Verrucomicrobium spinosum DSM 4136 = JCM 18804: one gene and its partner. The protein of the gene in region 2 interacts with the protein of the main gene of each other region in a pairwise test. Links are inferred from orthologs where the notes say so. Each region holds a gene or a part of one and is shown on either strand. Other genes may lie near its edges.

The links.
Region 1: the proteins of def (region 2) and VSP_RS30940 interact in binary tests that used the Escherichia coli proteins (3 or more experiments, as listed by UniProt). The link is inferred for Verrucomicrobium spinosum DSM 4136 = JCM 18804 from one-to-one orthologs.

The regions. Positions count from the first base shown.
Region 1 is NZ_ABIZ01000001.1:7,661,414-7,677,068, reverse strand. The notes cover bases 5,114-8,064. They hold VSP_RS30940 (aspartate-semialdehyde dehydrogenase), read right to left. Parts: upstream 7,128-8,064; coding sequence 6,099-7,127; downstream 5,114-6,098. Other genes in these bases: VSP_RS30930 (beta strand repeat-containing protein), read right to left, coding at 7,627-8,064; VSP_RS30935 (L,D-transpeptidase), read left to right, coding at 7,178-7,642; VSP_RS38255 (anthranilate synthase component I family protein), read right to left, coding at 5,114-5,918. In the rest of the region: DNA repair protein RecN, read right to left, coding at 1-90; hemL (glutamate-1-semialdehyde 2,1-aminomutase), read right to left, coding at 600-1,895; VSP_RS30965 (metallopeptidase family protein), read right to left, coding at 2,279-2,638; VSP_RS30960 (polyprenyl synthetase family protein), read right to left, coding at 2,662-3,549; VSP_RS30955 (gamma carbonic anhydrase family protein), read right to left, coding at 3,657-4,175; VSP_RS30950 (HU family DNA-binding protein), read left to right, coding at 4,306-4,581; more of VSP_RS38255, read right to left, coding at 4,701-5,113; more of VSP_RS30930, read right to left, coding at 8,065-10,473; VSP_RS40325 (DUF1549 domain-containing protein), read left to right, coding at 10,801-13,218; VSP_RS30915 (DUF1501 domain-containing protein), read left to right, coding at 13,243-14,556; VSP_RS30910 (Uma2 family endonuclease), read right to left, coding at 15,214-15,655.
Region 2 is NZ_ABIZ01000001.1:33,071-48,608, forward strand. The notes cover bases 7,267-10,100. They hold def (peptide deformylase), read right to left. Parts: upstream 9,056-10,100; coding sequence 8,477-9,055; downstream 7,267-8,476. Other genes in these bases: VSP_RS00175 (sll0787 family AIR synthase-like protein), read left to right, coding at 7,267-8,097; VSP_RS00185 (ExbD/TolR family protein), read right to left, coding at 9,198-9,653; VSP_RS00190 (MotA/TolQ/ExbB proton channel family protein), read right to left, coding at 9,713-10,100. In the rest of the region: VSP_RS00135 (M1 family aminopeptidase), read right to left, coding at 1-1,649; VSP_RS00145 (MSMEG_0572/Sll0783 family nitrogen starvation response protein), read left to right, coding at 1,938-2,420; VSP_RS33145 (Nit6803 family nitrilase), read left to right, coding at 2,469-3,527; VSP_RS00155 (MSMEG_0568 family radical SAM protein), read left to right, coding at 3,469-4,623; VSP_RS00160 (MSMEG_0570 family nitrogen starvation response protein), read left to right, coding at 4,768-5,043; VSP_RS00165 (MSMEG_0569 family flavin-dependent oxidoreductase), read left to right, coding at 5,096-6,388; VSP_RS00170 (MSMEG_0567/Sll0786 family nitrogen starvation N-acetyltransferase), read left to right, coding at 6,452-7,018; more of VSP_RS00175, read left to right, coding at 7,117-7,266; more of VSP_RS00190, read right to left, coding at 10,101-10,417; VSP_RS00195 (hypothetical protein), read right to left, coding at 10,428-11,687; VSP_RS00200 (DNA-3-methyladenine glycosylase family protein), read right to left, coding at 11,772-12,674; VSP_RS00205 (hypothetical protein), read right to left, coding at 12,787-13,686; VSP_RS38680 (DUF4339 domain-containing protein), read right to left, coding at 13,688-14,284; VSP_RS00215 (CPBP family intramembrane glutamic endopeptidase), read right to left, coding at 14,308-15,027; VSP_RS00220 (MarR family winged helix-turn-helix transcriptional regulator), read right to left, coding at 15,225-15,538. UniProt on the Escherichia coli protein: Removes the formyl group from the N-terminal Met of newly synthesized proteins. Requires at least a dipeptide for an efficient rate of reaction. N-terminal L-methionine is a prerequisite for activity but the enzyme has broad specificity at other positions.

The DNA of each region.
Region 1 (15,655 bases), 7.6 Mb from region 2 along the record:
CTCGCCGGTGACGCCCACGAGACCTGGACCAAGCTCCCACGCGAGGTCTTCTACGAGGGCGAGATTTTGGATCTTGAGGAGGGAGAGCATCGGGTGGGGGAGGAAGACACTGCGATTATGCGAGCGCCCTTCTTTTTTGCAAACGCCTGCGGGGTGCGTTTGCTGAAAACTGGTAGGCAGATGTCTGGTAGAGACCTCCGGCGGCGGAGCGTCTACACGGCGACAGGGCTTCTGTGTTAGGAGCCTCTCTCGTGGGAACTTGAGGCCAATGCGGTTCGCAGGGGTGACATCTCTCTAAATGCGTGGTGTTTGGGGGGATTCCGAACCCGGAGGGTCCACCATGAATAGCCACGGGTTAGGCGAGTTTAGCGAGTCAAACCCGTGGAAAGTGTCAACGCCGTGCTACCGCGGAGCGGTAGGCCTTGGGCGGGTAGTGTCTGCTTGGGATGTATGACCGTCGTGATGGCCGACCGCTCCGCGGAAGAGTTTCCGCTCCACGTTTTCCATGGGTTGCACTCGCTACGCACGCTCCACCACATGGCTATTCATGGTGAACCCTCCGGGTTCGAATACTTGGCGGATCGTTCACCACCTCCCACTTAATCCAATGACAGCAACGCTTTCTGCACCACCTCGGCGGTGCGAGCCAGATCATCAGGGCCGTGGGCCATGCTGATGAAGCCGGTTTCGAACTGCGAAGGCGCGAAGTACACGCCGTGGTCCAGACAGTAGTGGAAGAACTTCCTGAAGGATGCGAGGTCGCTCGTCTTGGCGTCCGTGAGATTGAGCACGGGCTTCTCCGTGAAGAAGAGGCAGAACATGCTGCCGGTGCGATACCACTGGTAGTTGCGGCCGGTCTTCTTCAGTACATCGAGCACCGCGGTTTCCATGATCTGGCCGAGGTCTTCCAGACGGTCCCAGCCCTTCTGTTTCTCCATTTCCTGCAACTGGGCCAGACCGGCGGCCATGGCCAGGGGGTTGCCAGACAGGGTGCCAGCCTGGTACACGGGACCATCGGGAGCAAGGTAGTCCATGATCTCGGCGCGACCGCCAAAAGCACCGACGGGGAGGCCGCCGCCGATCACCTTGCCCAGGGCGGTGAGATCTGGCTTGAGCCCTTCTTTTTCTTGAACCCCGCCGCGGGCGACACGGAAGCCGGTCATCACTTCATCCAGGATCAGCAGCGCGCCGTGCTTCTCCGTGACCTCGCGCATCTTTTGCAGGAAACCCGGTTGCGGAAGAATGAGCCCGGCGTTGGCAGGGTAGCTCTCCACGATGAGGGCGGCGATCTCGTGGCCGTACTTGTCAAAGCACTCCTCGAGGGCGGCGACGTCGTTGTACGGCAGCACGGTGGTCAGCTCCGCGAAGCTCTTGGGCACGCCGGCGCTGTCCGGGTGGCCGTGGGTGAGGGCACCACTGCCAGCCGCGACCAGCAGGGAATCCACATGGCCGTGATAGCAACCGTCAAACTTCACGATCCGGTCGCGCTTCGTGTAACCCCGGGCGAGACGAATGCACGACATGGTGGCCTCTGTGCCGCTGTTGGTCATGCGAACCTTCTCGACGCTGGGCACCCAGTCCACGATGAGCTTGGCCATCTCCACCTCGTAGGCATTTGGGATGCCGAAGCTGACCCCGTCCTTGGCGGCGTTGTGCACCGCCTCGATGACGCACTGGGGGGCGTGGCCCAAAATGGCCGGACCCCAGGTGCCCACGTAGTCAATCCGGTCCTTGCCGTCCACATCCCACACCCGGCAGCCCTTGGCCCGCTGGGCGAAGAAAGGCTCGCCGCCCACGTTGCGAAAGGCGCGGACCGGGGAGTTGACCCCGCCGGGGATGTATTGCTTCGCCATGGCAAACAACTTGGAGGAAAGCGAAGATGGAGAGTCGGACATGGGAGAATGAGTAGCGCGGGACGGCCCGGAGTCGAGCGGGAAGAGGGGGGAGTGGCCTTGGGGGATGCTGGATGGATGGAGAATGTTTGTTTGGCAAGGGGGGCGTCCTTCAACGCGCCAGCATCTTGGAGTGTTTCGGCTTGACGCGGCCTTCGCCGGGCGATGAACGTTCCCTGGCCCTGGTGTTGTCGCCAGGCCGCCTGCCTCCTGACCGTCCCGCATGCGGGACGCAACTCCAACATCGCATGCGGAGCGGGAAGACTGGGTTCTAGGAATGCGTGGAGCAGGGCCCCTCTTCCGCCCAGCCTGAAAAGCACCTTCCCTTCCCAGTCTCAGGTCTTTCGTCTTGTGTCTTGAAGTCTTGTGTCTCCGCCGCAGGCGGCCTACCCCAGCCCCAGGGCCTCGACCTCCTCCTCGCCCCAGCCGAGGTAGTGGCCGAGTTCGTGTAAATAAGTGATGCGAACCTCATCACGGTAGGTGCGCTCATCCTCTTCTGCATAGAGCCAGAGGTTGTCCAGGAAGAGGCGCACGCGGGGCATCTCGGACGGGCCGGAGGGTTCAGGGTCCAACCGGCTGAATCCTTCGAAGAGCCCGAGCAGGTCCGCCAGGGTCTCGTCGGACTCGTCTGCGGCGTTTTCGTAGGAGATGAAACACTCAAGTGCGGCGTCGCGAACGGTTTCAGGAAGCTGTGCGAGGATCCGCTCAACTTCCGTCTGGGCCAGTCGCAACAGCTTGGGGTGCATGAAAAATGCGGCGGCTGGTGCGGCTAGTAGTCGCGCTTGAGAAGGTAGTCTGCCAGTTGATGCAGCCAGTGACCGTTGGGGCCGAAGACTTCCAGCGCCTGGCGCGCTTTCCCGGTGAGTCGATGAGCTTCATCGCGGGAGGCGTCCAGGCCCATGAGGGCGGGGTAGGTGGACTTCTCCGAGGCCACGTCTTTGCCAGCGCTTTTGCCCAGCTTTTCCGTGGTCTGCGTCACGTCCAGGATGTCGTCGATGATCTGGAAGGCCAGCCCTGTGGCCATGCCGAAGTCATGCAGCGCCTGCACTTGATCCAACTGCGCATCAGCACTCATGCCGCCCAGCTTCACGCTGGAGGTCAACAGTGCGGCGGTCTTGCTTTCGTGAATGTAGCGCAGGTCCTCGATGCCGAGCTTCTTGCCTTCCCCTTCCAGATCCGCGACCTGTCCGCCCACCAGATGCAGGCTGCCGGCAGTGCGGGCCAGTTCCAAGACCATGGCGGCGGGAGAGTGGCGGTGGGTCACCGGAGTTTGCGCCACCAGTTCAAACGAGAGCGCCTGCAGTGCATCCCCGGCCAGCAGGGCCATGGCCTCGCCAAAGACCTTGTGACAGGTGGGCACACCGCGCCGCATGTCGTCATCATCCATGCAGGGCAGGTCATCATGAATGAGCGAATAGGTGTGAAGACACTCGACTGCGCACGCAGCGTACAAGGCATTCTCCAGCGAGCCGCCACAAGCTTCGGCTGCGGCAAGACAGAGGATGGGGCGGAGCCGTTTCCCACCCGCGAACAGACTGTGCCGCATGGCCTTGTGAATCGTCACCGGCCGGGTCTCTGCCGCTGCTACAAAACGATCCAGCGCCGCATCCACAAAGGCGACACGTTGAGTGAGATAAGACTTGAGATCGGCAGACATGGCAGGAGGAAGTGAGGGATGCCTTCACGGCATGGGCATCTTTCCTTGGAACAATCCTGCTGGAATCTCAAGCGGCAGTTCGATGCAGATACGCCTCGTCTGGCATTTTACAGTTGGCCCATGTCCCGGTATCGGCGCGAGATTTCGACGTATTTCGCGGCAAGCCGGGCATTTCCTGCCTGTTCCTCCTGGCTCAGGGTTCGCACCACCCGTGCAGGTGAGCCTACGATGAGCGAGCCCTCGGGCACCACGGTGTGCTTGGTCACCAGGGCTCCGGCTGCGATGATGCAGCGTGGACCGATGACGGCACCATCCATGACGATGGCCCCCATGCCGACCAGAGTCTCATCTCCGATGGTGCAGGCGTGGATGATGGCTCTGTGGCCCACGCTGACGGCCTCACCCACCCTCGCCTCAAAGTCATCTGCCACATGCACAATAGTGCCGTCCTGAATGTTGGAGCGGGGGCCAATATGAATGTGATTAATATCGCCACGGAGAACACAACTGTACCAAATGCTGGCTTCGGCGGAGACGGTCACACCACCTACCACAACTGCTCCTGCGGCGATGAATGCAGTGATGTCAATCCGGGGTGATTCTTGTGGCAGCAAAAAGCGTTTCATGCCTGAAAAAATAAGGGCTGGAGACGAAATGGGGTTGACGCTTTCCGTGAATTTATCCATAAACAAACGCGAAGCCCCGCACTTATCCAGCAGAGGGTCCTTCCAGCAACCCAAACATATCACGCAGACCATGAATAAAGCTGAACTTATTGAAGCCGTGCAAAAGAATCTCGGCGGGGACACTTCCAAACGCGCCGCTTCGGATGCCGTGGAAGCCGTGCTCGCTTCGATTTCCAAGGGCGTGGCAAAGACCGGTACGGTCCAGCTTATCGGCTTCGGTACCTTCAAGGTGGCCAAGCGTGCCGCCCGCACCGGCCGCAACCCGAAGACGGGTGAAGCCATGAAGATCAAAGCCTCCAAGACGGTTCGCTTCGTTCCCTCCTCCGCCCTCAAAGGCGCGCTCTAAGCGATCCGCTGAAGACGTCTTTCTTGAGACGCGTTCAGTCACTCTCTCTCAGACAAAAGCCCGCGGCTCTCGCAGCCGCGGGCTCTTTTTTTCCAAGAGGCGGCAATTGATGTTGAGAGTCAACGGCTGGCCAGCAGCAGGCCTGCGGCTTTGTGGCGAGTTTCCTCCCACTCACGCAGCGGATCCGAATCTGCCACGATGCCGGCACCGGTGTTGAACATGGCGTGCTCACCTTCACGCCAGGCGGTGCGGATGGCGATGCTGAAGTGGCTTTCACCATTGAAGCCAAAGCAGCCGATGGCGCCGGTGTAGAGGCCGCGTGGATGCGGCTCAAGTTCGTGAATGATCTCCAGGGCGCGCTTCTTTGGCGCACCGCTGATGGAGCCGCCGGGAAAGCATGCCAGAAACGCATCGAGGTGATCCACATCAGGCCGCAGGGTGCCTTCCACGGTGGAGACGAGATGATGCACCTGCGCATGGCGTTCGTGCTTCAACAACGCCGTCACCTGTACGCTGCCGTATTCACAAACCTGTCCCAGATCGTTGCGTTCCAGGTCAGTGATCATCACGAGCTCCGCACGTTCTTTGGGGGAGTTGAGCAGTTCGCCGGCGAGGCACTGGTCTTCGATCGCTTCGCTGGCGCGCGGTCGTGTCCCTTTGATGGGGCGGGTCACGATGTGATTGCCGCTGATCTTGAGGAAGCACTCGGGTGATGCGCTGAACACCTGGGTGCCGGCAAGGTTCAGGTAAGCACTGTAGGGGGCGGGGGAGGCCTTGCGCAGCCGCTCGTAGAAACGCCATGGATCCAAGCCCGCCGGCCAGGTGGCGGACCAGGGATAGGAGAGGTTCACCTGGTAGATATCACCCGCGGTGATGTACTCCTGCGCGCGCCGGACGCGGTTGCAGAAGTCCTCCTCTGTCATGCATGGCGTGAACTCGGGAAGGAGGGTCTCCACCGGCGCGGTGGCAGTGGCCTTGAGCAGATCCGGCCTGCCATCGCCCGCGCCGTCTCCAGTCTTGAGCCAGGACTGGGTTCCGTGTTGATACACGTGGCATCGGGCAAAGCGGCCCAGCGTGTATTGCCCGTCAAACCCGATCCATCCATAGAGGCCACCAGCCGGAGCACCGAGATCCGCCACATGGCGGGGACGGTGCTGCTGCATGATCTCGCGAAGCTTGGAGGCATCTTCAAAGAGATTGCCGGTCAGCACTTCTTCCGGGGCCTCGGCGACGATGGAGAAGGAACTGTTGGTAGCGATGGCGCTGTCGAGAAACACCAGGTCGCCTGCAGCCTGCTTCGCACGCGCGAGTTCCAGCGGCGAAGGCGGCTGGAGCAAAGAGGGGTGCGGGGCATGTCCAACGGATGTCACAGCCTTGTCAAAGTGCACTGGAAGTGCCGGGACATCAAGCAGGACGGCGGGAGGCGGGACGATTGAACGACGCGCTCGGACAAACCAACAAAAACCCCGCAGGACCAGAAGGCCGCTGCGGGGTGGAAGAGTCTGCCAGGGTGTCGGTTACAGGCACTCAGCGATCTGCACCGCATTGAGAGCGGCTCCTTTGAGGAGCTGGTCGCCGGCGATCCAGAAGGCGAGGCCGTTGTCGAGGGCGCAATCGAGTCGAAGGCGGCCCACTGCGCAGTTGTCCTTGCCAGCCACATCGAGAGCCAGCGGATACTGCTTGAGCGTGGGATCATCCACAACATCGAGTCCCGGGGCCTTGGCGAGCACGGCGCGCGCCTCTGCAACGGTGACAGGCTTCTCAAATTCAGCGCTCACGGCCACGCTGTGAGCCCGGAAGACGGGCACCCGCACGCAGGTGACGCTGGCGCGGAAACCGGGGTGGTGCATGATCTTGCGCCCTTCGTTCTCCATTTTCATCTCCTCCTTGGTGTAGCCGGAGTCGAGGAAGCTGTCCACGTGCGGCAGGGCGTTGAAGGCGATCTGGTGGGGATAGACCTTCACTTTGTCCGCAGCGAGGCGGACGTCGTCCCACTTGCGGTCGGCAGAGGCCCAGTCGCGGATCTGTGCTTCCAGTTCCTCAATGGCTTGGGCTCCGGTGCCGGAGACGGCCTGGTAGCTGCTGGCGAACACACGCTTCACGCCAAAGGCCTGATGCAGCGGGTACAGGGCCATCAGGGTGATGGCGGTGGTGCAGTTCGGGTTGGCGGCGATGCCTTTGGGAAGATTCTTGAGGTCCGCAGCATTGATCTCTGGCACCACGAGCGGCACCTCGTCATCCATGCGGAAGGCGGAGGAGTTGTCCACCACGATGGCGCCCGCCTTGGTGGCGTGTGGAGCGAACTCCTTGCTGATGCCGCCGCCTGCGCTGAAGAGGGCGATGTCCACACCGGCGAAGGCGTCGGGCGTCAGTTCCTTCACTGTCACGTCCTCACCCTTGAATTTCATCGTCTTTCCGGCGCTCCTGGCGCTGGCAAGAAGGGTAAGCTGGCCGACGGGGAAGTTGCGCTGTTCGAGGCAGCGCAACATTTCCACTCCCACCGCTCCGGTGGCGCCGACGACCGCGACATGTTTGGTGTTGCTCATGATGTTTGCTTTGTAGAAAAGGGCGGGCAGATTACCCCGACGCCTGCAAAATGCAACTTTCGCACCCACGCCTCGAAGTCTCCGTCGCCACGCAAACCCTTTCCCTATGGGATGGTACGCGCCAGGTGAAGAGCTGGCCATGCAGCACCTCGAAGTTTGGCATTGGTTTTGAGGAGGGCTCCAACCGCACGCCGCTGGGGGCCTTTCGTGTGGCGGAGAAGCACGGGGCGGACAGTCCGTTGCACACCATCTTTAAGAGCCGGAAGGCTGTGGGCGAATGGGTGCCTGGGGAAAAGACCGACGCGGACCTCATCCTGGCGCGCATCCTGTGGCTGGAGGGTACGGAGGAGCGCAATGCGAACACCAAGGACCGCTACGTGTACATCCACGGCACCAACCAGGAGGAGCTGATCGGTCAGCGGGGCAGCCACGGCTGCGTGCGCATGCGCAATCTGGATGTGGTGGAGCTCTATGATCTGGTGGAGCCGGGCACGCCCGTTTACATAGCGGAATAGCTGCGCCGCCGCCGCAGGAGAAGGGTGCCGCATGCTGCCAGCAGGAGCAAGGCACGGGAGGGCTCGGGAGCCACCCGGATGATGCCGTCGTCCTTGAAGGTGCTGTAGTCCCAGTAGAGGCCGGAGCCGAGGGTGAACTCAGGGAGGTCCAGCGAGGTTTCGAGGAATGGGTCAAAGGTGCCCCAGATGGCGGAGCCCGACGCCCAGTCCAGGAGATCGAACGACTGGCCCCAGCCTGCTTCGAAGCCGTTCACCCAGACCACTTCGAACCGGGTGTTGGCTCCCACATTGAGGGCACCGGTGATGGTGATCCGGTCGAACTGGCCCGCTCCAGCGCCGCCCAGGCCGAAGATGGCGCGGGTGGTCGCGCTGGCGTTGGCGCTGAAGGAGAGGTCTCCATCAAAGGTGAGGTTGCCCGTGAGATCTCCTGCACTGGCTATCGAGCTCAAGGCCTGGGTGGTGGAGTCGCCCGCCTTGATGAGAGCGGTGCCGCCCAAGCCGAAGTTGCCGAGGAAGGTGCCGGAGCCCGTGAAGACCTGGCTGTTGGTGGTGTAGCCCCCGGTCCCGGTGAGCGCAGTCGCTTTGAGCGTGGTGCCGCTGTTCACCTGGAGCCACGGACTGTCAGCGATGGAGGCGGAGGCTCCCAGGGAGTAAGTGCCTGCGGAGACGGTGGTTTTCCCGGTGTAGGTGTTCTGTGCCTCCACGACCAGTTCGCCCGCGCCAGTTTTGTTGATGCCTCCTGCCCCGCTGATGACGTTTTGCACGGTGAGCACACGACCCGCGATGTCCATCACGGCCACGCCTGATTGCAGGGTGACGGTGCCGGAGTAGAGGCTGTTGGTCGCTCCGCCGCCGGTGCCGCCGCGGTTGCGCAGGGTGGCGTTGTTTTCAAGAACCAGGGCGTCCTTGTAGTTGTTGTCTCCCGGAACCTGGCCGCCTCCCCCAGTGCCGTTCTGGTCCAGGGACAGGGTGGCATTGGTGCGGACGGTGGTCTTGCCGTCGGTGGTGCCCAGGGCCGCCGCCTTGCGCAGCTGGAGTTCTCCGGCGGCAATGTCGATGTCACCGGTGAAGGCGCTGTTGTCGCCCGAGGTGGAGATGAATCCCGCCGTCACATTGATGGTGAGCGTGCCGGAGCCGGTGATATTGCCATTGAGCCGCCACGCCACCACGGAGCTGTAGAGGGTGCCGCCATTGGCAGTGATGTGGATGCCCCGCTCGATGGGGGAGCCGCCGCCGGTGTAGTCGAAGCCCCCTCCGTCCAGGGTGAAGTTCGTGGGAACATTGGTGGCGGTGCCCAGTCGCGCCGCGCTGGCGGCCCGCAGGGTGCCGGCTTTCACCGTGATGGGGCCGCTGAAGGTGTTGGCGGTGGAACCAGAGAGATTGAGCACCCCGGCACCGGTTTTGATCAGACCCGCGGGCCCTGTTCCTCGATTGGCGATGATGCCTGCAAAGGTGAGTGAGCCGGACTGCACCTCGATGGTGCTGGTCCCCGCGCCAGTGGCGGCACCGATGGCGATGCCCCGGTTGGTGCTCAAAGCCAGATCGGCGGCGGAAGTGGTGCGCAGAGTGGCCCCGTCATGGATCACCAGGCTGGCGGGTGTGGCGGTGGTGGGGGCTGCGCCGAGGTTGCCATCGGAGGCGATGCTCAATGTGCCCGCCTCAATCACCGTGGCCCCGGTGAAGGTGTTGGCACCGTGGAGTTGAAGGGTGCCACTGCCGCGTTTGGTGAAGCCGCCGTCGATCGCAGCGGTGCCCGCATGAACGAGCTGGGCCGCGGCCAGGACGTTTCGCCCGTTGGTATCGATGATGGCTCCGCCCTCCTTCACGTTGTAGGTGATGCCGGAGGTGTTGGCGAGGAAGGCAAAGTTGACGTCCCCGGCGTCCCCTGCGGTATCCGTGACCCTGAGCACCCCTCCGTTGAAGTTGAACTCGGTGACCTCGCCCGCGTTAGGGCTTCCTGACCGCAGCACCCGCCGGACGGTGAGCGTGCCGCCATCGAGGTTGAAGATGGCCGAGCTGGCTCCGGTGTTCTCAAACACCATGCCGTTTGTGGCGGAGGCGTTGCCGTTGAGCTCGCCTCCGGTGATGGTCACGACCACGTCGCCCGCGTTACCGGTCCGGTTCCCCAAGATGAAATTGCGGCTTCCTGAGGTGTTGGCACCGGCATTGACGATGCCGCCGCTGATCAGAAGGGTGCCGGATCCTGAGGCTCCATTGCCAGAGGCGGTGGTCCCCACGATGAAGGTCTCGCCGGAACTCAAGATGCCACCGGTCTTGACCTCGACGGTGGTGCCTCCGTTGATGTTGAGGAAACTGCTCCCCAGCGTGGTCAAGGTCGCGCCGCTGTCGATGACCAGCTTGCCGCCGCCGTCCACGTGGATCTGCCCGGTGCGCTGTACGGTGAGGTTCTGGCCGAAGGTAACGGTCGCCGCAGGATCGATGGTGATGTTCCCACTCAAGGTCAGGCTGCGTGCACTGGTGTCGCCCTGGAGCAGATAACCATTGGCCTTGCTCTGGAAGACCAGGGTGGTGGCTTCGATTGCGGATCGTAAGGTCAAAGTACCTCCCAAGCCGGCATCGGTATCTGTGGGTGAGCCGAAGATGGCTGCATTCCCGGTGGCCCAGGGCTTCAAGGTGCTGTCGAACCAGAATGATGACGCGGTGTCCCAGTCTGCCGATCCTCCCGTGCCACTGCTGCCCCGCCAATAGAAGTTGGCGGCATTCAGGGGCAGAGTCGTGAGGAGGGAAGCCATTCCCAACAGCAGCATGCTCCATCGGCGCGATGCCGGGGTGCGTGAGGATTGGAACGAGAGGAGGATGGGGAAGGGCATGAAGACAAGGGGCGCTTGGGTGAGGCAAGCGGTTTAAGATGAGCGCGCTAGAGCGTTTTCTTCCCGTAGAGGGAAGACAGGTCGGAAGGACGCCGCTCCTCTTGAGGCAAAATCGCGGGGGGTTTTGGACACGATTTCTCCCAATCCCTTGCGATTGTTTTGATCACGCTTGCGCCGGATCGTGGGGGCAGTCTGGCGAACCACCTCGAAAAAAATGAAAGGCGTGTCCACCGGCTTCGTTTTCACGCGCCAGCCAGTGGCAACATTGGTGACCCTCTTTGAATGCTGCGGCGCACGACGCAGTCCTAACGACTTGACTCCAGAGCGATGAAATCAGTGAGAAAGCAATACCTGACGACAGGCTTGCGCGCGGTGACCACCGCAGCGGCCGTGGTGGTGATGTCACTTCCCGGCAGAGCGCCCGGCGCGGATGAGGAAATGACTCCCAAGGCGGTCCCGGCGGTGAATCCGACCGCTGCACCCGCCGCAAAACCCAAAGTCAAGGCGGTGGCCAAAAACGCCAAACGGGCGGATCGCAATGCGCAGGTAACCTTCCTGGAGACTCCGCCAGCCAGGGAGCCTCTCTACACCGGCAAGGTGGAGGTCCAGCAGGCGGCGGCGAAGATTGATGAACTGGTGGCCACGAAACTCGCGGCGGAAAAGATCCAGCCCAATGCGCCGGTCTCCGATGAGGTCTTTGTGCGCCGCATTTATCTGGATGTGGTTGGCCGCATTCCCACCAAGGCGGAAGCCGTGGCGTTCCTGGAATCAAAGGATGCCACCAAACGGCAGAAGCTCATTGATCAACTGCTGAACAGCGACGGCTATGTGCAGCATGCCTTCAACTTCTGGGCGGATGTGTTGCGGGTGAAGAACGGGATTGCCCCCGGTGGGCAGGGGCGTGAGGCAGGGGCGGCGTACATCCAGTGGCTCAAGGAGTCACTGAGAGACAACAAGCCGTATGACCGGATGGTGCGGGAACTGCTGACTGCCGATGGTGCCACCTATGAAGATGGGGCCATGGGGTTCTACATGCGGGATCTGGGCATGCCGCTGGACAACATGGCAGTGACGACCCAGGTCTTCCTGGGCACCCAGATGGTGTGCGCGCAGTGCCACAACCACCCCTTCGACAAGTGGAGCCAGATGGACTACTACCAGATGGCCGCGCACAGCAACGGCATGGCAGGGTCCAACGCCCTGGCCAATGCGGCGGATGTGAACCGCTTCATGGCCCAGCAGGGCCTGGCGGTTGAGGAGCGCCGGACGATGAACAAGGCCTTCAGCGAGATCCTGTTCCGGTTGCGTTTCAACCATGTGTACGCCCTGGACCGCACGTTGAAGCTGCCTGGTGACTACCAGTACAAGGATGCCAGACCCGGTGCGAACATCGAACCAATGATCCCGGTGTCCTTCTCCAAGGACGGCAAGATCACCAAGGAGGGTGAGGCTCCCATCCTGGCCTATTCACAGTGGATGACCTCGCGGGAGAATCCGCGCTTCACCCTGGTGGTGGCGAACCGGCTGTGGAAGAAAGTGATGGGCATGGGGGTGATCGACCCCGTGGATGAGATCACGGACTCCACCGTGCCAAGCAACCCGGCCCTCATGGAGTTCCTTGAAACTACCATGAAGCAGGTGAACTTCGACATGAAGGCGTATTTGCGCATCCTGCTGAACTCCCAGACCTATCAACGGGAGGCCTACACTGCGGATGTGGAGCTGGGGGCGCAATACCACTTCCCGGGACCTTTGCTGCGCCGCATGACGGCGGAACAGATCTGGGATTCGATCGTGGCCCTGGCCAAGGACAATCCCGATGAGGCCAGCCATGCCACCTACATGGACACGAAGCAACTCCTGACCAAGGTGGAGTGGATGGACCGCACCCTCCTGGCCCAGACCCCGGCGGAGCTGGTGGAAGGGGCCCGGAAGATCGCGGCCTATGGCAAGGATCTGAATGAGGACATCCAGGCCAAGACGGTGGCTCTCAAGGCGGGCACGCTGAGTGAGGCGGAGGTGCGCGAGGCCAAAAAGGCGGCCAAAACCCAGCGGCAGAAGATCTACGCAAAGTCCGACGAGATCGTCTTCAACGCCGGCTTCCAGAAGCTCGCGGAGCAGATTGCCAAGGAGCCTGACGTGGTGGCGAAGCGGACGGATCCGGAGTTCGTCGCGCAGATCGCGGCAGCGGTGAAGCACTTTGGCAAGATCCCGACCATGGACGAGGCCTTGGACTTCGTCCTGGACCAGCAGCGCAAGGATTACTCGAACTGGCAGACGGCCGTGCGCGACCGCGAGATGTTGGAATGGGGCGTGGACACCAAGGAGAAAAAGGAGAACTACCGCAAGTTTGCCGAGTACCGGGACCGCAACCTGGTCCGTGCGGCAGATCTGCGCAATCCGGCCCCCAACGGGCACTTCCTCAGACTCTATGGTCAGAGTGACCGGGAACTGGTGGAGAATGGCAATCGCGATGCCTCCGTGATGCAGGCACTGACGATGATGAATGGCGCGTTGTTCCGCAACCTGATCAGCCCCTTTGCCACGCTTGCGCGGGAAGTCCGGAAGGATGGCAAAGATGTGAACGCCGCGATCGACACCATCTACCTCAGCACGCTGAGCCGCCGGGCCACGGAGGAGGAGAAAGCGGTGCTGCGCCCGATGGTGGAGCAGAACCCGCAGGAAGGCCGGGGGGACATCCTCTGGACCGTGCTCAACACCCGCCAGTTCCTCTTCATCCAGTAACCACCCTTTTCTGCATTTATTTCGATGAACCCGCTCTTCCAGTCCGTGGACCAGCCCACCCGCCGCCAGTTTGTGAGCGGTGCGGCCAAGACCTTCCTTGGAGTGTCTCTTCTGAACCAGCTCCAGGGGCGCGGTCTTGCCGCCGCCGGGCTGGGCACCTCGCCCCTCAAGCAGGTGGCGACGGCGCGCAACGTGATCTACCTCTACATGACCGGCGGCATGAGCCACCTGGACACCTTTGACCCCCGCCCGGAGAACAAGGAGGTGAGCGGGGAGACAGACGCCATCAAGACGACGGCGGACGGCATTCGCATCAGCTCCAATCTGCCCCTCATGGCCCGCCAGATGGACAAGGTGGCGCTGGTGAATTCCATGAACTCCACGCAGGGGGCGCATGAGCAGGGGCAGTACTACATGCACACCAGCTACACGCTGCGCAGCTCCATCCGCCACCCCGCCATGGGGGCCTGGCTGCAGAAGTTCCAGGAGCGTGGCAATCCCAGCCTGCCGGGCAGTGTGATGATCGGGAACGACAGCCGCCACCCCGGGGCCGGGTTCTTTGAGGCCAAGTACAGCCCGCTCATGGTGAATGACCCGGATGACGGCGTCTCCAACAGCAAGATCAACAGCTGGTTCGCCAGCAGTGAGGACCGCTTTGGCAGCCGCCTGGGGGCGGCCCGCCAGCTCGACACCACCTTCGCGCAGAAATACAACGTCAAGAACGTGCGTGCCTACGCGGACATGTATGATGATGCCGTGCGCATGATGAAGAGCGAGGAGCTCAAGGCCTTTGACCTGAGCCAGGAGAACGATGAGTTGCGCGACCGTTATGGGCGCGAATCCTCCTTTGGCCAGGGCTGCCTGCTGGCCCGCCGCCTCGTGGAGCACGGGGTGCGGTTCGTGGAAGTAAGCTTCGGCAACTGGGACACGCACAATGCGAACTTCATCCGTGTGCCGGAGCTTTGTGAAGAACTGGACGCGGCGCTGAGCACCCTCCTCCAGGACCTGGAGGCGCGGGGACTGCTGAGCGAGACGCTGGTGGTGCTGGCCACGGAGTTCGGCCGCACGCCGGAGATCAACCAGAACGACGGCCGCGACCACCATCCCAAGGCCTTCACCTGTCTGTTCGCCGGCGGGGGCATTCGCGGAGGCCAGGCCTACGGGAAGAAGGATGAGAAGGGGTTCGAGGTGGCGGAGAACAAAGTGGACATTCCCGCCTTCAACGCCACCATCGCGTATGCCCTGGGCATTCCTCTTGACCAGGTGTTGTACTCACCCAGCAAGCGGCCTTTTACCGTGGCGGACAAGGGACAGCCGCTCACACAGTTGTTTGGCTGAACCGGGGCCGGGGGAGGTTGGTGGTTGAGGGTGCCCCGCAGCGTGGCTGCGGGAGTAATCCGGATGGGGCATTCTTTCCGCCTTCCGCCGATAAAGCCCACCGTCTGTCGATACTTGGCGGGATCGGCGAGCAGGAGAAGCTCGCAGACGCTTCAGCTAGTGCCTCCTTACGTCGACAACTACAGGGGCGCTGGGTGGTGGGTGATCAAAGACCAGTGGGTGGGAGTTGAGGCGTGAGCCATCGGGGTGTGTGCGGATGCGGAGGGTGATTGAGAATGCCTTCTGCCGTGAGGCCAATAACACCGGTCGTAGTTGTCGACGTGAGGAGAACGAACCAATCGCGCGCGTTTTGGGGTGGCCGCCAAGGAACCAACTACTGCTCAGTTCGCAGCCAATCCCCGAAGGGGATTTCTAGCACAGCCCAGCGGTTGGACGAGCCTTAAGCGAGTCAACCCTGGGTGCCTCCGCGGAGGATGATCAGGTGGGAAGGCCGACCGCATCTGCTTTCTCTCCACCGCCATCAACACCCCCACGTCAGTCACCAGGTTCCTTGGCAGGCACTAACTTCCCGGTATGCGACGCTTGTCCCGCGGAGAGCTGTCAAGTGTCCAAGGGCCACTCCATGACCGCGAGGGAAACCACTTTAAAATACCCTCATCACGCCCTTTCGGGCTGGATGACCTTCAAGGAAGTGGGTTCATCGAACTCCACCCCGGCGTAAACCTCTGCGAGGTGGAGCGTGACGTCGATGCATGAAAGAGCAATCGAGGACTCCAGACCGGTGGCTTCGGTGAGCCGCCATGAGCCATCTCCCTGGCGCTCGAAGAGCTCAATGTGCGCCTTGTCCTGCGAGAGGAGGGCGTAGCCCTGGAGAGAGGGAATGCGCCGGTAGTGCTCCGCCTTTGTGCCGCGGTCGTAGCCTTCCGTCGATTCGGAAAGGACTTCGAACAGCATGGTGGGATTCGTGGCGGTGTCCCGCTGGGAATCCTCAGCGTCGTATTCCTTGGGACCACAAAAGACACTGACGTCCGGATACGTGCGCAGCCCCGTTGCCTCCACCTTGATGCGCTGGTCGCTGTTGATGGGGGAGCAGCGCTTG
Region 2 (15,538 bases):
AGGCGGACGAGTTCTGGTGCCGTGGGTACGGGGAAATAAAAGTCCTCCTCCGCCTTGGTGACGGTGACCTTGAAGTCCACCGGCTTTTCCGCTCCCTTGGGCCAGAATCGCACGGGCAGGTCAAACTGGAACAGCAGCACCTGCTCGCTCACCTTCTGGGTCTGGCGCACGGTCACTTTGGCCAGTTTGGCCGCGGCATCCCAGGAGTAGTCCGCCTTCAATTCGGGCACGCCGCCGTGGTAGAGCCACTGGTCGAAGAATCGGTCAAAGGACAGGCCGGACACTTCCTCCAGCACATCCTGGAGATCATCCGTACCCACCACCGTGTTGCGGTGCCGGTCCAGATACGTCTTCACTGCCTTGCGGAAAAGGTCCTCGCCCAGGCGGCTGCGGATCATGTGCAGCACCCAGGCACCCTTGGGATAGGAGCGGTAGTCAAACTGCTCCATGGGATCCTTGTAATCCCGCCAGACGATCGGGCGGGAATCCAGCCGGTCGAAGACCTTGTTGGCCTCCCGCAACAGTCCGAACTGGTACGCTTCCGGACCGTTGCGCTCGCCTTCATAGAGGACAGTGTAGTAGGTGGCAAATCCCTCATTGAGCCAGAGGTGTGACCAGTCGCGGCAGGTGACCAGATCCCCAAACCACTGGTGTGTCGCCTCGTGCGCATCCAGCCAGTGCAGGCTGGAGAGTGTTTCCGTGTCATCCTGGAAGAGGAGGCCCGCGGCCTGGAAGGTGCAGCTCGTGTTCTCCATGCCGCCGGCGATGAAGTCCAGACAATACACCTGGTGGTACTTGTCCCAGGGGAAGGGTGTACCCGTCTCGCGTTCGAGGAAGGGGATGATCTTCGCCGTGTCGCGGAAGGCATTGGCTGCCTGAGCCGTCTCGGACGGCGGCACGTGCAGCGCCAGGGGCACGGTGCCCGCCTTCCCCTCCAGGGTGTGGAAATAACCTGCGGCCAGGGCCACGAGGTAGTTCACATGCGGCTGGTTCTGCCGCCAGTGCCACAGCGTGAGACCGGCGGCGTCCTTCTGGTTATTGGAAACCAACACGCCGTTGGAAATGGCCTGCATGTCCGCGGGAATGTGGCAGACCACCTCGCTGGTGAAGCGCTCGTTGGGGTAGTCGTAACAAGGGAACCAGAAGCGGTGCAGCTCCGCCTCCCCCTGCGTCCACACCTGAGTGTCGCCGGGCTTGTAGCCGTTCTCGGGTGTGCGGAAATAAAGTCCCCGTTCCGGTTGCGCGCGGTAGCGGATCACCACGCCTGCCTCGGCATCAACGGGCACGGGGTTCTTGAAGACCAGCACCAGCTTTTCGTCCGTCACCGCATACTCGGCCAGCAGGGCGTTGCTCGTTTGCACGCCTTCAATCTCCAGGCCCACCGCATCCAGCTCGAGTTTGGTGAGCGGAGTGGCGATCGGCTTGAAAGTGAGCGAGGAGGTCCCTTTGACAGTGCGTTTGTCGAAGTCCGGGGTCACATCCAGTTTCAGATGCAGGATGTCCACCAGCCGGTCCCGGGCGTATTTGCGGCCTGGTTTTTCGTTGGTGATTTTGGGCAGGAGATGCTTGCCGCAGGCGCAGATGGAGTCCTGCCCGGCCATGACGGCCTGGCTCGCGAGGAGGGAAAATAGGAGGGCGGCGCGGAGCATGGGAACGTGGAGTAAGGCCCCTGTTTTGGCAGAAAGGCCTTTGGATGGAAACTTCAAAATTCAACGAGGCTTCACCGGTACGGCCTCCCAGTCTCCACCTTGAAGTTTGGCATTTGAATTTTGAAGTTTCCGCCGCCCCGGCGGCCATGCAACGATTTGCATGAATGTCCGGCCAGACGGAACAGACCACCTGGCATGGTGGCACCGCGGCTGCTGAATCTCTGCGGCGTGTGAGGACCCATTCAGGGCCTCCGAGGATAACGGAAAACCATCTACTCCCTGACGACTATGCCCGCGGTAAACAGAGACATGAACAAGGACGGCGACTTTCTCGTGGATTATGAAGAGAAGGTCTTCGAGGACGTGAAGGCCAATCCTGGCGAGAAGGCGCTGGTCACCTTTCACGGTGTCGCCTTCGAAGGGTCCATCGGTCTGGTGAACACCCTGGTGGCCACCCGGTTGCTGCGCAAAGGCTATGAAACCTCCATCCTCCTGTATGGCCCGGGGGTAACTCTCGGATTCCAGCGAGGTTTCCCCACCCTTGGCGATGAGGCTTTCCCCGGCCATCTCCTAGTGAACAAGCGTCTGGCCCAGTTCATGGCGGAGGGGGGCAAGATCTATGCCTGCCGCTTCTCCACGCAGGCACTGTACGGGCAGACGGAGAAGGCTTTCATTCCGGGCATCATTCCCATCAACCCCCTGGATGTGCTGGACATTGTTCTCCTCCACGGCAGGGCCAATGCGGTCCAGATCCACTCCTGGAACCTGTAACCAGCGCAGGACGCAGCACCCGCAGACAAACACAACCCCCAGGGGCGTATGGCAACGATGATTCGAGCGGCAGCGGTGCAGATCGCACCTGATCTGACCAGTGTGGAAGGCACGGTGGACCGTGTCTGCCGGGCGGTGGCCGAGGCTGCCGCCGGAGGGGTGGAACTGGCGGTCTTCCCAGAGACCTTCGTGCCCTACTACCCCTATTTCTCCTTTGTAGAGCCGCCGGTGAGCGCCGGTCGCGAGCACCTGCGGCTCTACGAAAACGCGGTGGAGGTCCCCGGCTGGATACCGGACATTCTTTCCCAACAGGCCCGGCGGCATGGCATGGTGCTGGTGGTGGGAGTGAATGAACGGGACCACGGGTCTCTCTACAACACGCAGCTGGTCTTTGATGCCGACGGCACTCTGGTGCTGAAGCGGCGCAAGATCACCCCCACCTATCATGAACGCATGATTTGGGGCCAGGGCGATGGATCGGGGCTCAAAGTGGTGGAGACCAAGGTAGGCCGCCTGGGCGCTCTGGCCTGCTGGGAACACTACAACCCCCTCGCCCGGTTCTCGCTCATGGCCCAGCACGAGCAGATCCACTGTGCCCAGTTCCCTGGGTCCATGGTGGGGCCCATCTTCCGGGATCAGATCGAGGTGACCATCCGGCATCACGCGCTGGAGTCCGGTTGCTTCGTGGTGAACTCCACCGGCTGGCTCACGGATGAGCAGATCACCAGTATCACTCCCGATGCCAAGATGCAGAAGGCGCTCCGCGGCGGGTGCTTCACCGCCATCGTCTCCCCTGAAGGTGCGCTCATGGGTGAACCGCTCACCGAGGGTGAAGGCATGGTGGTGGCGGATCTGGACTTCGCCCTCATCACCAAACGCAAGCGCATGATGGACAGCGTGGGCCACTACTCCCGGCCGGATCTGCTCTCCCTGGTGATGCACCAGCAGCCACTTCACCAATACACGTCGTGCCCCTCGCCATTGTCGGCGAGCCCTGAACCCCTGATCAACGGTACCTCCCGCAGCCATGACCTCAGCTCCCCTTCCCATGAATCCAACGGACTTCGAGACCGCCTTGCTCACCCGCAAGCAATGGCTGGTGTCTGAGTTGCAGTCACTCGGCCTGCGCATGGTGGATGAGGCGGCTTCCGCCTCCAGCCGGCGCGGCGGCGCTGGGCCCAGCGACCACAAGGCGCTCCAGGTCATGGGCACCACCGTCATGGTGCCCATCCACACCCACCCGGCCCGCCAGTCCCCTTTCACAGCTGACCCGCCGACCTTCGACGGACGCTCCATGCTCTACCGGGACGGACGCCCGGAGGCACCCATACGCTTCCCCCGCCAGCCCAGGTTCTATGATCTTACTACGGAAGACGGCATCCCGTACTGGAAGCTTGCCCAGCTCCACTCTCACAACGTCCTGGCCACCACCGTGCTGCAGACCTGCATCCGTTACGGCAATGCGGAGACCAAGTGCCAGTTCTGCGCCATCGGTGAGTCGCTCAAAGCGGGGCGCACGATTGCGCGGAAGACCCCGGAGCAGCTCGCCGAGGTGGCGGCCGCCGCCCAGAAGTTTGATGGGGTCGAGCAGGTGGTGCTCACCACCGGCACCCCGCCCACGGAGGATCGCGGAGCCGCCGTGTTGGTGGACGTGGCCCGTGCCATCAAGTCCCGCACCGGGCTCGCCATTCAGGCCCAGTGTGAACCCCCGGCGGATTTCAGCTGGTTCCACCGGCTGAAGGACGCGGGGGTTGACACCCTGGGGATGCATCTCGAGGCCTGGGATGAGACGGTGAGAGCCCGCATCATGCCGGGCAAGGCGCAGGTCCCGGTGAGTTATTACCTGGAAGCCTTTGCAGCGGCCGTGGCCGTCTTTGGCCGCGGCCAGGTCAGCACTTACCTGCTGGGCGGCCTGGGCGACACCGCAGAGGGCCTCCTGGACGGCTGCCGCCAGCTCATCGCCCTGGGCGTGTACCCCTTTGTCGTGCCCTTCGTCCCCATCGGCGGCACCCCGTTGCAACACCGTCAGCCCCCCGGAGCGGAGTTCATGCGCAGCATCCTCCAGCCCCTGGGCGAAATGCTCTCCGCCGCCGGCATGACCTCTGAAACCGTAAAGGCCGGCTGCGCCAAATGCGGGGCGTGCTCTTCGCTCTCCACCTTTGAAAATCAGGACAGCAACGGTCAGAACATGTGTCTGGGGTGATTTGAGCCCGATGATTTAACCACTGAAGCACAGAGCACGCTGAGATTGTACCTGGGTTTCAACCGCTGGGTTCTAGGAGCCTTTCATTGAGAATCTTGTTCTCCCCCTCTTCCCTCCACCCTTTTCCCTTATCCCTCTTTCTTCATGCCCTCCGTCAACTTCACCATCCAGCTTCCCGATGGAGTCACCCGGGAGTGCTACTCCCCTTCCACCGTTGTACGCACCTATTTTCAGAAGGGCGAGGAAATGACGGTCACGGAGTTTGTCTCCCGGAGCCGCGAGGCGCTGACGGAGGCGTCGGAGCGGGTGCGGGCCAAGTTCGGATTCTACTGCACCTCCGCGTCCGCCCAGATCAGCGACATCGAGCACTTCTCGAAGAACCAGCCTCCGGAGGGAACGGTTCGCATCCTCTCCATCTGACCCCTTTCCCCCGCCTCTGAAACCAGGAGCCCGAGCATCCCTACCTTCTGCCATGTCCGTCATGCCCACCCATCACTATCCCGTCATCATCATTGGCGGAGGCCAGGCCGGCCTCTCCATGAGCTACTGCCTCAAGGAACGGGGCATCGACCACCTCATCTTTGAAAAACACCGCTTCGCCGAGGCCTGGCGTTCCAAACGATGGGACAACTTCTGCCTGGTCACGCCCAACTGGCAATGCGCCCTGCCCGGGTTCAAGTACTCTGGGGACGATCCCAACGGCTTCATGAAAAAGGAGGAGATCGTCAAGTACATCGAGGATTATGTGAAGCTCTTCAATCCCCCGCTGCGCGAGGGCGTAACCGTGCAGCGGGTGCGCCGCCATGAGACTGGAATCTATGAAATAAGCACCAGCGAGGGTGAGTTCACCGCCGGGCAGGTGGTGATTGCCACGGGCGGCTACCACACCGCCACGGTCCCGCGGATGGCGGAGAAGTTTCCCGAGGACATCGTGCAGATGCACTCCTCCGACTACAAAAATCCCGCTGCCCTCCCGGAGGGGGCGGTGCTGGTGGTTGGCACCGGCCAGTCTGGCTGCCAGATCGCAGAGGATCTGCACCTCGAAGGAAGGAAAGTGCATCTCTGCGTGGGCGGCGCTCCCCGCACTGCCCGGCGCTATCGCGGGAAGGACGTCGTGGACTGGCTGCACGAGATGGGCTACTACAACCTGCCGGTGCACGAGCACCCGCTGAAGGAGCGTGTGCGGGCCAAGGCCAACCACTATGTCACGGGCCGTGATGGCGGTCGCGACATCGACCTGCGCAAGTTCGCGCTGGAAGGCATGCAGCTGCACGGCCGCCTGCTCGAGGTGCGCCAGGGCCTGCTCAAGTTCGGCACCGACTTGAAGCAGAACCTCGACAATGCTGACAACGTGGCGGACAGCATCAAGAACACGATCGACAAGTACATCGCCTCACGTGGCATCGATGTTCCGCAGGAGGAGCGCTACGTTCCGGTCTGGCAGCCGCCCGCAGAGTCGCCGGATCTCGACTTCGCCGCCTCGGGCATCCGTTCCATCATCTGGAGCATGGGTTTCCAGACAGACTACCGCTGGCTGGAGATCCCGGTGTTCGACGGCAAGGGCTACCCGAGCCACCAGCGGGGCGTGACCGACGTCCCTGGTGTTTATTTCCTAGGTCTGCCCTGGCAGCACACCTGGGGCTCCGGCCGGTTCTCTGGGGTGGCGGATGATGCCCGGTTCCTCGCGGATTGTGTCGAGGCCCGGCACAACACGACCAAGTCTCTGGCCGGTCGCAAGCTCAACGAACTGGCCCTCGGTTCGTGATGGTCCACCCGCTTGGCACAACCTATGCAGACTTCCCAACAGACCTTCCACCCCTTTTGAGCCATGCTCTTTGAGCCTTTTCCAGAGTATAAACCCCGGGATTTTGTGTTCAAGATCGCCTCGACTCCCCAGGAGCTACAGGGCTACTGGAATCTGAGACGGGATGTTTTCTGCGAAGAACAGGGTGTCTTTGTGGAGCATGATCGCGATGAGGTGGACGCCCACGCCATTCCCCTCATCTGCGCCACCCTGGTGGCTGGCATGGTGGATGAGGTGGTGGGCACGGTGCGGATCGATGAACGCGAGCCCCGCCTCTGGTACGGGAGTCGGTTGTGTGTGCACAAGGCCCATCGTCGCCTCACGGAGATGAGCCCGGGGGTGAGCGTGCGGAATCATCAGCCGGTGCACCGTGGTTTTGGAGCGCTCGGGGCGGGCCTCATCTACAAAGCGGTGTCCACGGCCAACGCCATTGGGTGTGACCGCTTTCTGGCGAACGTGCAGGAACAGAATGCGCGATTCTTTCAGCGCCTGCACTGGCTCAAGCTGGAGGAACGGGTGCTGCACGGGCGCGTGCATGCCCACATGGAGGCAGAACTGGGTCACTACCCTCCGGCAGAGCTGGTGGCCTGAGCTGCAGGTGCCGATTTGAGACTGGGCGAATGACACGCTGGGCTGCGGCCTCAGTTCCGTTTCCTTTTGAGCGTGTCGTCCTTCCTCCTGCCTTTACCATGACCCCCGACCAGCTTGAATCTCTGGCCCTGAGCCTGCGCGAGCATCCGAATGTGGCGGAGAAGCTCAAGATCGCCGCCGCCTATTCCCCTGCTCTGGGGGTGGCTCAAAAGATCGCGGTGGGTGATGACACGGCTGCGATTCCAGATGGCGACGGCTTCCTGCTCTTTGCGGCCGAGGGCATGATGGAAGGTTTCATCGAATTCGACCCCTGGTTCGCCGGGTACAGCGCAGTGATGGTGAACCTCAGCGACATTGCCGCCATGGGCGGCACTCCCACCGCGCTTGTGGATGTGGTCTGGACCGAGGAGTCCTCCCCCGTGACCTCGGAGCTTTGGGCCGGCATGCAGGCGGCGTCTGCTGCGTACGGGGTACCTATTGTCGGCGGTCACACCACGCGATTTGGCAAGGGGCGCACTCCCCTGCTGGCTGTAGCCGTGGTGGGCCGCGCGAAAAAGCTGATTACGAGCTTCGACGCCAGACCGGGAGACACCCTGTTGATGGCCGTGGACTTGCGCGGAGCTTATCGTGGAGAGGGCACTGTTTTCTGGAATGCCAGCGTGGGCTCGCCCCCGGAGCGGTTGCAGACGGATTTGAAGCTGTTGCCTCGCCTTGCGGAGGCCGGGCTGCTCACCGCAGGCAAGGATATCAGCAACGGAGGTGTCCTGGGTACGCTGGCCATGTTGCTGGCCACTTCGGCGGCCGGAGCGGTGTTGCAGTTGGACCAACTGCCCAAGCCGCAGGGGGTGGATGTTGAACTCAGCCGCTGGCTCTTGTCGTTTCCTAGCTATGGCTATTTGCTGACGGCCGCACCGGAGAACGTGGATGAGGTGTGCCAGGTGTTCGCGGGAAGCGGCATCGCCTGCGCCCCGGTGGGGAACATCACAAGCGGAAAACTCCTTGAACTGGCCTGGGGTGACCAGCGTGTGCCCTTCGCAGAGATGGAGCCATCACCTTCCATCGCGGCGGCTGCTCTGTGAGGAGTTGAGCCACTGAGGCTCTTTGGGCACGCCGCTGAAGCTCGTAGCTGCACTTGTGAAAGTGCGGAGGGTGGCGAGGCCCTGTGGGGTGAGCGGCGGATCCTGGGTGACGAGCGGCCTGACCAGGTTCTCACGAACCCAGCCACGACTGACTCTCTTTGGCCGTGCAGCCGCAGCTCGTAGCTGCACTCGTGAAAGTGCGGAGAGTGGCGCGGCCCTGTGGGGTGAGTAGCGGATCTTGGGTGGCGAGCGGCCTGATCAGGTTCTCACGAACCCAGCCACGAACTACGAACTGCCCCCAATTTTCTCCCCGTCCCACGGGTTTACTGTCCTACCGAATTACCGAATTACCGAATTACTGAATCACCGTTTTACCGAACTACCGTTTCGACGGGATCAATCCATCTTCTTCCCACTCCAACATCAGGCGCTTCAGCTTGCGGCGCACGCCCAGCTTGGCGGCGGCGGAGAGACGGTCGATGAAGAGAATGCCGTTGAGGTGGTCGATCTCGTGTTGCAGTGCACGGGCCAGGAGACCGTCCGCTTCGATGGTCCGGGTCTCTCCGTCGAGCGTCTGGTACTCCACTTTCACCCCGGCGGAGCGACGGACTTCGCTGCGCAGATCTGGAATGCTCAGGCAGCCTTCCTCCCCCATGGCTTTCTCTTTCCCGTGATCCAGCTTGGGATTCAGGAAGATCAGCGGCATGGCTTCAGCCAGCGGGGTGTCCTCGCCATTGAGGCGGACGTAGGTCACGGACTCGTCATCTGGCGGCACTTCTATCACGGCGAGCTGTAGGGCGATGCCGACCTGCGGGGCAGCCAGACCCACGCCGCGGGCGTTGTGCATGGTCTCAATCATGTCCTGCGACAGCTTCCGGATTTCCTCGGTGACTTCGGTGATGGGCTTGCACTTCACGCGAAGAACGGGGTCGCCGTAGATGACAATGGGCAGGATCATGAATGATGACGGGTATGAAGATTTAACTGGGGTCTGTTTACTTTGGAAACGCTTGCGGACCGCCGGAAGGGCGATCCGCAGGCAAGATCCGGTGAACTGGACTCCGCAAAAGCGGGGTGTCAGGCCTGGAATGGGAGCTGGATCACGGGGCCACCGTGGCGGCAGAGGCTGCGGGGGCAACCATGCCACGCTGGATGCGGGCCGGCACGTCGTTGATGGGAATGCCGGCGGATTTCAGAGAATCCCACACCCGGACGAGGAGTCCAAGCGGAGTTTCCTTGTCGGCCTGAAGTTCCAACTTGGCCTTGGGATCCCGCTCACGCAGGGCGGCAAGCGCTTCGGCGAGTTTGTCAGCGGTGACTTCAGTCCCATCGAGCAGGATTTTGCGTTCTGGTGTGATGGCCAGGGTGGTCCGCTTTTCCTTGGAGGGGGCGCTGGTGCCCAGTGTCTTGGAAGTAGGCAGGTTGATCTTCATCTGCGTCCGCTGCTCACGGAACGTCGTGGTCGCCACGATGAAGAGCAGCACGATCACAAGGATGTCCACCAGAGCCACGATGGGGATCTGGGGCGTGGTGCGTTTTTTGCGGCGGATGTTCATGCGGGGAGGGCGGCTTCAGCGCTTCTCGTCTCTTTCTCTAGCAAGGAGGGGCGGAGGGCTCAATAGCGGCCAGCCAGCGGGGAGCGACGCACTTCGAAGTGGCGGTGGAAGTCGTGAATGGCGCGGCGGAGGATGAGCTCCATGCGCACGGAGATGGCGTCCAGCTTGCGGCTGAAGTAGCCGTGGGCGATGACGGTCGGGATGGCCACCAAGAGGCCGGCGATGGTGCTGTGGAGCGCCTCGGCGATCCCCTTGGCCACCTGCTGGGTGTCGGCGTCGGGTACGACATTGCCTGTGCCGAAGGTGGAGAACACCGTCACGAGGCCCACCACCGCGCCAAGCAGGCCGAGCAGCGGGGAGACCGTCACGATGACTTCCAGGAGCGGTACGCCTGTTTCCAGCCTGTGCAGGATCACGTGGGCGGCGGTTTCGCACGCCTCATTGTTTTCCTCACGCGTTTCGTGTTTGCCGGAAATGGCGATGATGCCGAGCTGGGCGGCTACGCTGCCGTCTTCCTCCAGCATGTTCTGGAGCGGGGTGATGTCTCCAGTGGTGGCATAGCGTTCAATCTTGCGGATCTCCTCTTCAATATGTGCGGGGAACAGGATGCTGTCCCGCAGCTGGAGTGCCTTCATGATGATCACCGTCGCAGAAATGATCGAGCATAGCACGATCAGGATCATCACCTGTCCTCCTCCCACGAGGAAGTTCCAGATGTGCGTTAATCCATTACTAAGGACGGCAAGGCAGACAGGTTCGAACATGGGCAGGTGATTAGGGATGGATGACGATGTCGTAGTTGATCTCCAGGCGCTCTCTGTCCAGGATGGGAACCAGGTCCAGGGGGATAGGGGGAATTTCAGCCTTGAGGATGGCCTCAATGGTGAAATCTTCCATCAAGGGATTGGCATCTTTCATGGTGAATTTCAAGTCCTCCACCTTGCCATATTTGTTGACGTAGAACTTCAAGCTGAGACGTCCGGGCTCCACCGCATCGGCTTCCCGGCTGCGGTAAAAATGCCACTTCTTCTCCACGGCGCTTGTCACCTGGCGCATGTAGCGCCCCACCGGAGTGGCCGCTGCCGCCACGGAGTCTTCCGAGCCGATATTGCTGATGGTGCCCTTGGTCGCGCTAGTACGGGTCTGGGGGGTGAAGGCTCCCAGTTCAGACTTTGGTACGGGCGGAACCAGCGGGGACCGGTCGCTGGGGGAGGCACCTTCAGGAAGGGGGGGCTGGGGGATGCCGGGCTGGGCACCGTCCAATGGCGTCCGCATTTCCAGTGCGGTGGTGGGCGTCCGGGGGGCAGGTGGCGGGGTGTCCACCGCGTCTGCCTTGCGGAGCTGCGCCTCGAGCTCACGCACCATCTGCTCGGAGCGGGAATCCACCTTCATGGCGATGTCCGGCAGGGATAGCCGGGGCTCATCCAGGGAGGGAGAGGTCATGACCGGATCCAGACGGGCTGGCGGCGTGGCTGCTGGCTTCACTTCAGGAACGGCCTGCACTGGCACGGGAGGAGGGGGCACCGCTGCAACGGCCGGGGAGGGGGCCTTGGGGGTGGATGGCGGCACCAGCGTCACTGCCGGCAGGGTGGGAATCCCGCTCATGGAGGTGCCGGCGTCGTTCTTGATCTCGCCATCTTTGTATTCCCGGTTGGCCAGTTCCAAGGTCGGCTCATCCATGCCGCGGGTCGTGGGGCGGCCGGGCTCGCCATTTTTTTCTGGAAGCAGCTTGGAGGACGCCACCGTGTTCCGGTCGGACATGAAGGCGGCATTGGCGGGAGCCTCAGGGCTCTCTGTGTTTTGCGTGGTCCGGACGTACTGCTGCTTCGGCGGCGTCTTTTCCAGCTCAGGGGTGGGGGCCGGCTCCGGCTCCGGCTCTGGTTCCAGCTCCGCAGTCACCTCTGGAGGGACGTCGTCCGGGAAGATAAGCGTCTCCTCCTCAACGGGGGCCTGGGCCCTGTCAGCCAGCATGGCTTCACGGGCGGGTGCCATGCTCATCCATAGCGCCGCAAACAGAAATAGCAGGAGATGCATCGTCAGCGAACCGACAATGCCAATCCTGACGGCTTTGGTTTCCTGGTAGACCACAGCAGATTATTGACAGCGCTTCTGCAAGAATCAAACCACTTTACGCAACCGAGAGAACGTCCCGCTCGTACGTGCGTGGTGAAAAAGCCATTGCTGAGCATAGCCCCGATAGGGCCCAAAGTGCGTCTTGGCAAACTCTCGCAACTCCCGGGCGGACACATTTTCCGCCGTCCCGGCAAAGTACAACTCCCTCAGCGCGCGCTCGATCCATACATCGATGGGGAAGACGCCCAGACGCTCGTAGGCAAAGAGAAGGGTGCATTGGGCGATCTTGGGGCCCACTCCGGGCAGGGTGCAGAGCAGCTCGCAGGCTGCCTCGTCATCGACTGCCACAGGGGTTTCCAGGTCGAAGTTTCCCTCTGCAATGCGGCTGGCGGTCTGGTGCAGAAACTTTGCCCGGTAACCCAATCCGCAGGCACGGAGCGCTGCCTCCCCGGCCCGGGCCAGAGCCTCAGGGGTGGGATAGGTGTGCAAAACTTTCCCGTTCAGTGTCGCGACGGGCTGGCCAAAACGCTCCCTCAGCGTCAGGGAAATCTGGCGGATGTGGGCCACTTGTTTGAGCGAGGAGGTGATGAAGGTGGCCAGACATTCCCACCGCGGCTGGCGCAATATTCGCAGCCCGGGCGAGTACTGGAGCGCCCGTTTCAGGTGGGCGTCCCGCTTTGGCAGCGTGCGCTGCATCTTCATCAGATCATGATCGAGCGCAAGATACCGGCTGACCAGGTCCCCGTGCCCCGCAGAAACGTGCAGCATCCCCGGCTCCGGCTGGGAGACGGTCACGAGTTCTCCACCGATCAATCCCAAGAAGCCCCCATCCTGCTCATGCCAGTGGAACACCTGCCCGCTGTTCAGCGTGGCGGCGAGGTCGAAGCTGGCGACGGGGAGGCAGTTCCTGGCTGGAACTGAGCGGGGTGCGGGGGATGACCTGGGCAAAGGAAGAGGCTGTTCGGTGGTGAGATCTGTGACACCCCGTTCAGGGCGGAGTTCACAAGCAAACGTGAGAACGCCGGGAATTTTCCACTGCGCTCCCGATTGGGCGCAGGCCTCAAGGTTTCACCACCAGCTTCTTCAGCATGGCGCGGGTGCGGGGGATCGCGGTCTGGCCCAGGAAGGATTCCTGCTGGTTGAGCTGGTCCAGGGGGAGCATGGATTCACCGGTGTACACACCGCGCTCGTCATAGAAGCAGCAGTACACGTAACCGCGCTTCACGGCCTGGAGAGCAAGAAATTCGCGCCAGGGGAGAGTGCCCGACTGGGGCACGGGCTCGTTGAGGTCGGTCGCCTTCGCTTCCGCCCAGCGGGGACCCCGCTTGATCTCCAGCTCCACGTAGCCATCCAGTTGTCTCACGGAACTGATGGTGATGCTGACGTAGTCCGCGGTGGCGGAGGACTCCAGCTCCACACCCTGGGAGGGCTGCACCATCACCTTGGTACGATGAAAGAGCTCCTTCCAGTCCACCAGAAACAGGGAAACAAGCCCCAGAAGGGTCAGCAGCGCCAGCAGGCCGCATCCTTGCAGCAGGAGGTGACGCTTGGGCTTGGACGCTGCTGCGCCGGGCGGGGGTGGGGGGGCCTCGGTCCCGATCTTCCGTGACTGGACCGACACCTTGCCGTCTGGCTGGATGAAATAAAGCGTCTGGATCTCTGCTCCACCGCGGGACTCACGGGATCTCAGGGTGGAGTAGAGAGGGGCAGGGGAGCCGCCATAGAGCGCGGAGAACGCCTCCAGCGCGGTCGTCATCACGGACTGCAGATCTCCACCCACGAGGCGGGAGGTCTTTTTTTCTGCATTGCTGGCCAGCAGGGAGAATTGCGCGCCGTCCAGTTCCAGGCTGAAGTCCAGGCCAGACTTGGCCGCCTGCTGGACCCAGCTTTCCACTGCTTCGTCCCCAGGATTGGGGCCTTGAAGCAGACCGTCGAGAGTGTAAGTGCCGCTTGCCGCCATATCAGGAGACTTTGAAGAGCGGTTGCAACTCGGGGGTCTGCTGGGCGGCTGTCCAGTCGGCCATGCCTTCGCGCCACACCAGCGTGTCCTGATGAATCGCGCCGATGGAGGTTTCTTCCTTGAGCCTGGCGAGCGTCACTGGGCCTTGTTGGGAGGAACTTTGGTCGAGATAGAACCAGATCGGCCGGGTTTCCTCCAGCGCTGGGGGGCGGTGATGGGGAGGGCCTCCAAGATGGGGGCGTGGAGGGGAGGATGACAGGAGCGCGGGAGCAGTCGCCCGTGTATCCATCTTCAGGGCCGCATCATGGGCATCCAGGCGTGCTGCCGTGTGGGCGCGCAGGGCATCCACTTTCATCTGCTCCTGACGGAGCTGCTCCCGCAGGCGGCGGTTCATGTCCTCCTGGATCCGCGTGGCCTCCTGCTGCTCCCGCAAGTTGGGCAGGCAGAGGATGATGACCAGACCGATGCACCCCAGGAAGAATCCGCCAAAGAACCAGCCCACGCCGCTGCGGCCCTTGGAGTTCGCCACGGCAGCACTGACACCACCGAATACGCAGAGCATGATGAGCTGAAAGATTACTTCGCCGCCGTCGTCCATAAGGGGGTTATTTGATGGGATGGTTACGTTAGCAGGCCTTCATACCACAAGACTGCAAGGTTATGCAAGAAATGCAGGAGAATCCCTGGAAAAAGCAAGCCGCTCTTCCATCGCGTCCAGGCCAGCAGGGCACCGACCAAAAACAGATAGGGTGAGCTCAGGACAGAAAAGTGGATCGCACTGAAAAGGGCGGCTGAAAGGGCCACGGCTTTCCAAGGGCCGATCACCCGCATCAGCCAAGTCTGCACGAGGCCGCGGAAGCCGATCTCTTCGAAGATGGCCGGCATCACACAGATGAGGAACACCCGGGCGGCAACCATCGGCACCAGCCCGGTCACATCCTTGTACATGTCCTCGCGCAGCTCTTCGGAGGCCAGGTTCCAGAGCGCGCCATGCCACAGCAGGTTGACCAGCAGCAGGCCCGCCAGCCCTATCAGCCCCTTGACCATGATGGGGGAGAAGAGGCCCAGCCCGCCGAACTGAGGGCGGAGGACGTCGCGATGAAGCCAGCCAAATACCGTCGAGACTACGGCCACTGACAGCAGCCCAATGATCAGGCCTGGCACCCCTCCGTCATCGGCCGGGTGAATGAGAAATCCCAGAAGGGTCGCCCCCAGAAGAGCTCCCACATAGGCGGAAAACAGCCGCCACACTTCCGGTGCCAGTTTCCTCACACGAGTTTCATCATCCCACTGGGCCGGACGCACCTCGGGCAGCACGGCCTCCACATCGGTATGCGGCATGGCGCACGCGGTGCAGAAGTAAAAGCGGGGTTGGAGCGGCTGGCCGCAATACTGGCAGCACTGGGGGGATTGGCCATGACCATGGGGCACGAGCATGCGTCAAAATCTAACGTCATGCCTGGCACGGATCAATCTGCAATCCCATACCGCAAATTTCGTGCGGCCCAGGTCTGATTGGTCGGGGAATGACCCTGCGCTCACGCGGCCCCGACCGCCTCACGCGGCCCCGAAACGGGCTCGAACACGGCGCGAAGGACCCGAAGCGAGGTGCGAATGTCGGCCAGGACATGGGGATCGAGATGCTGTAGCCGGCTGGCGAGAAACTCCCGCGCCTGGAGCAGGATCGCCTCGTGGATCTGCTGGCCCTCGGTACTCAGATGCAGTTTGATCTTTCGTCGGTCACGACGGTCGGGAGCGCGTTGCACGTAGCCCGCATCCACCAGGCCGTCCATCATCTTGGAGGCGGTCGGGAGAGTGAGGCCGAGAAACTGCGCTACCTCGGTGAGGGTGC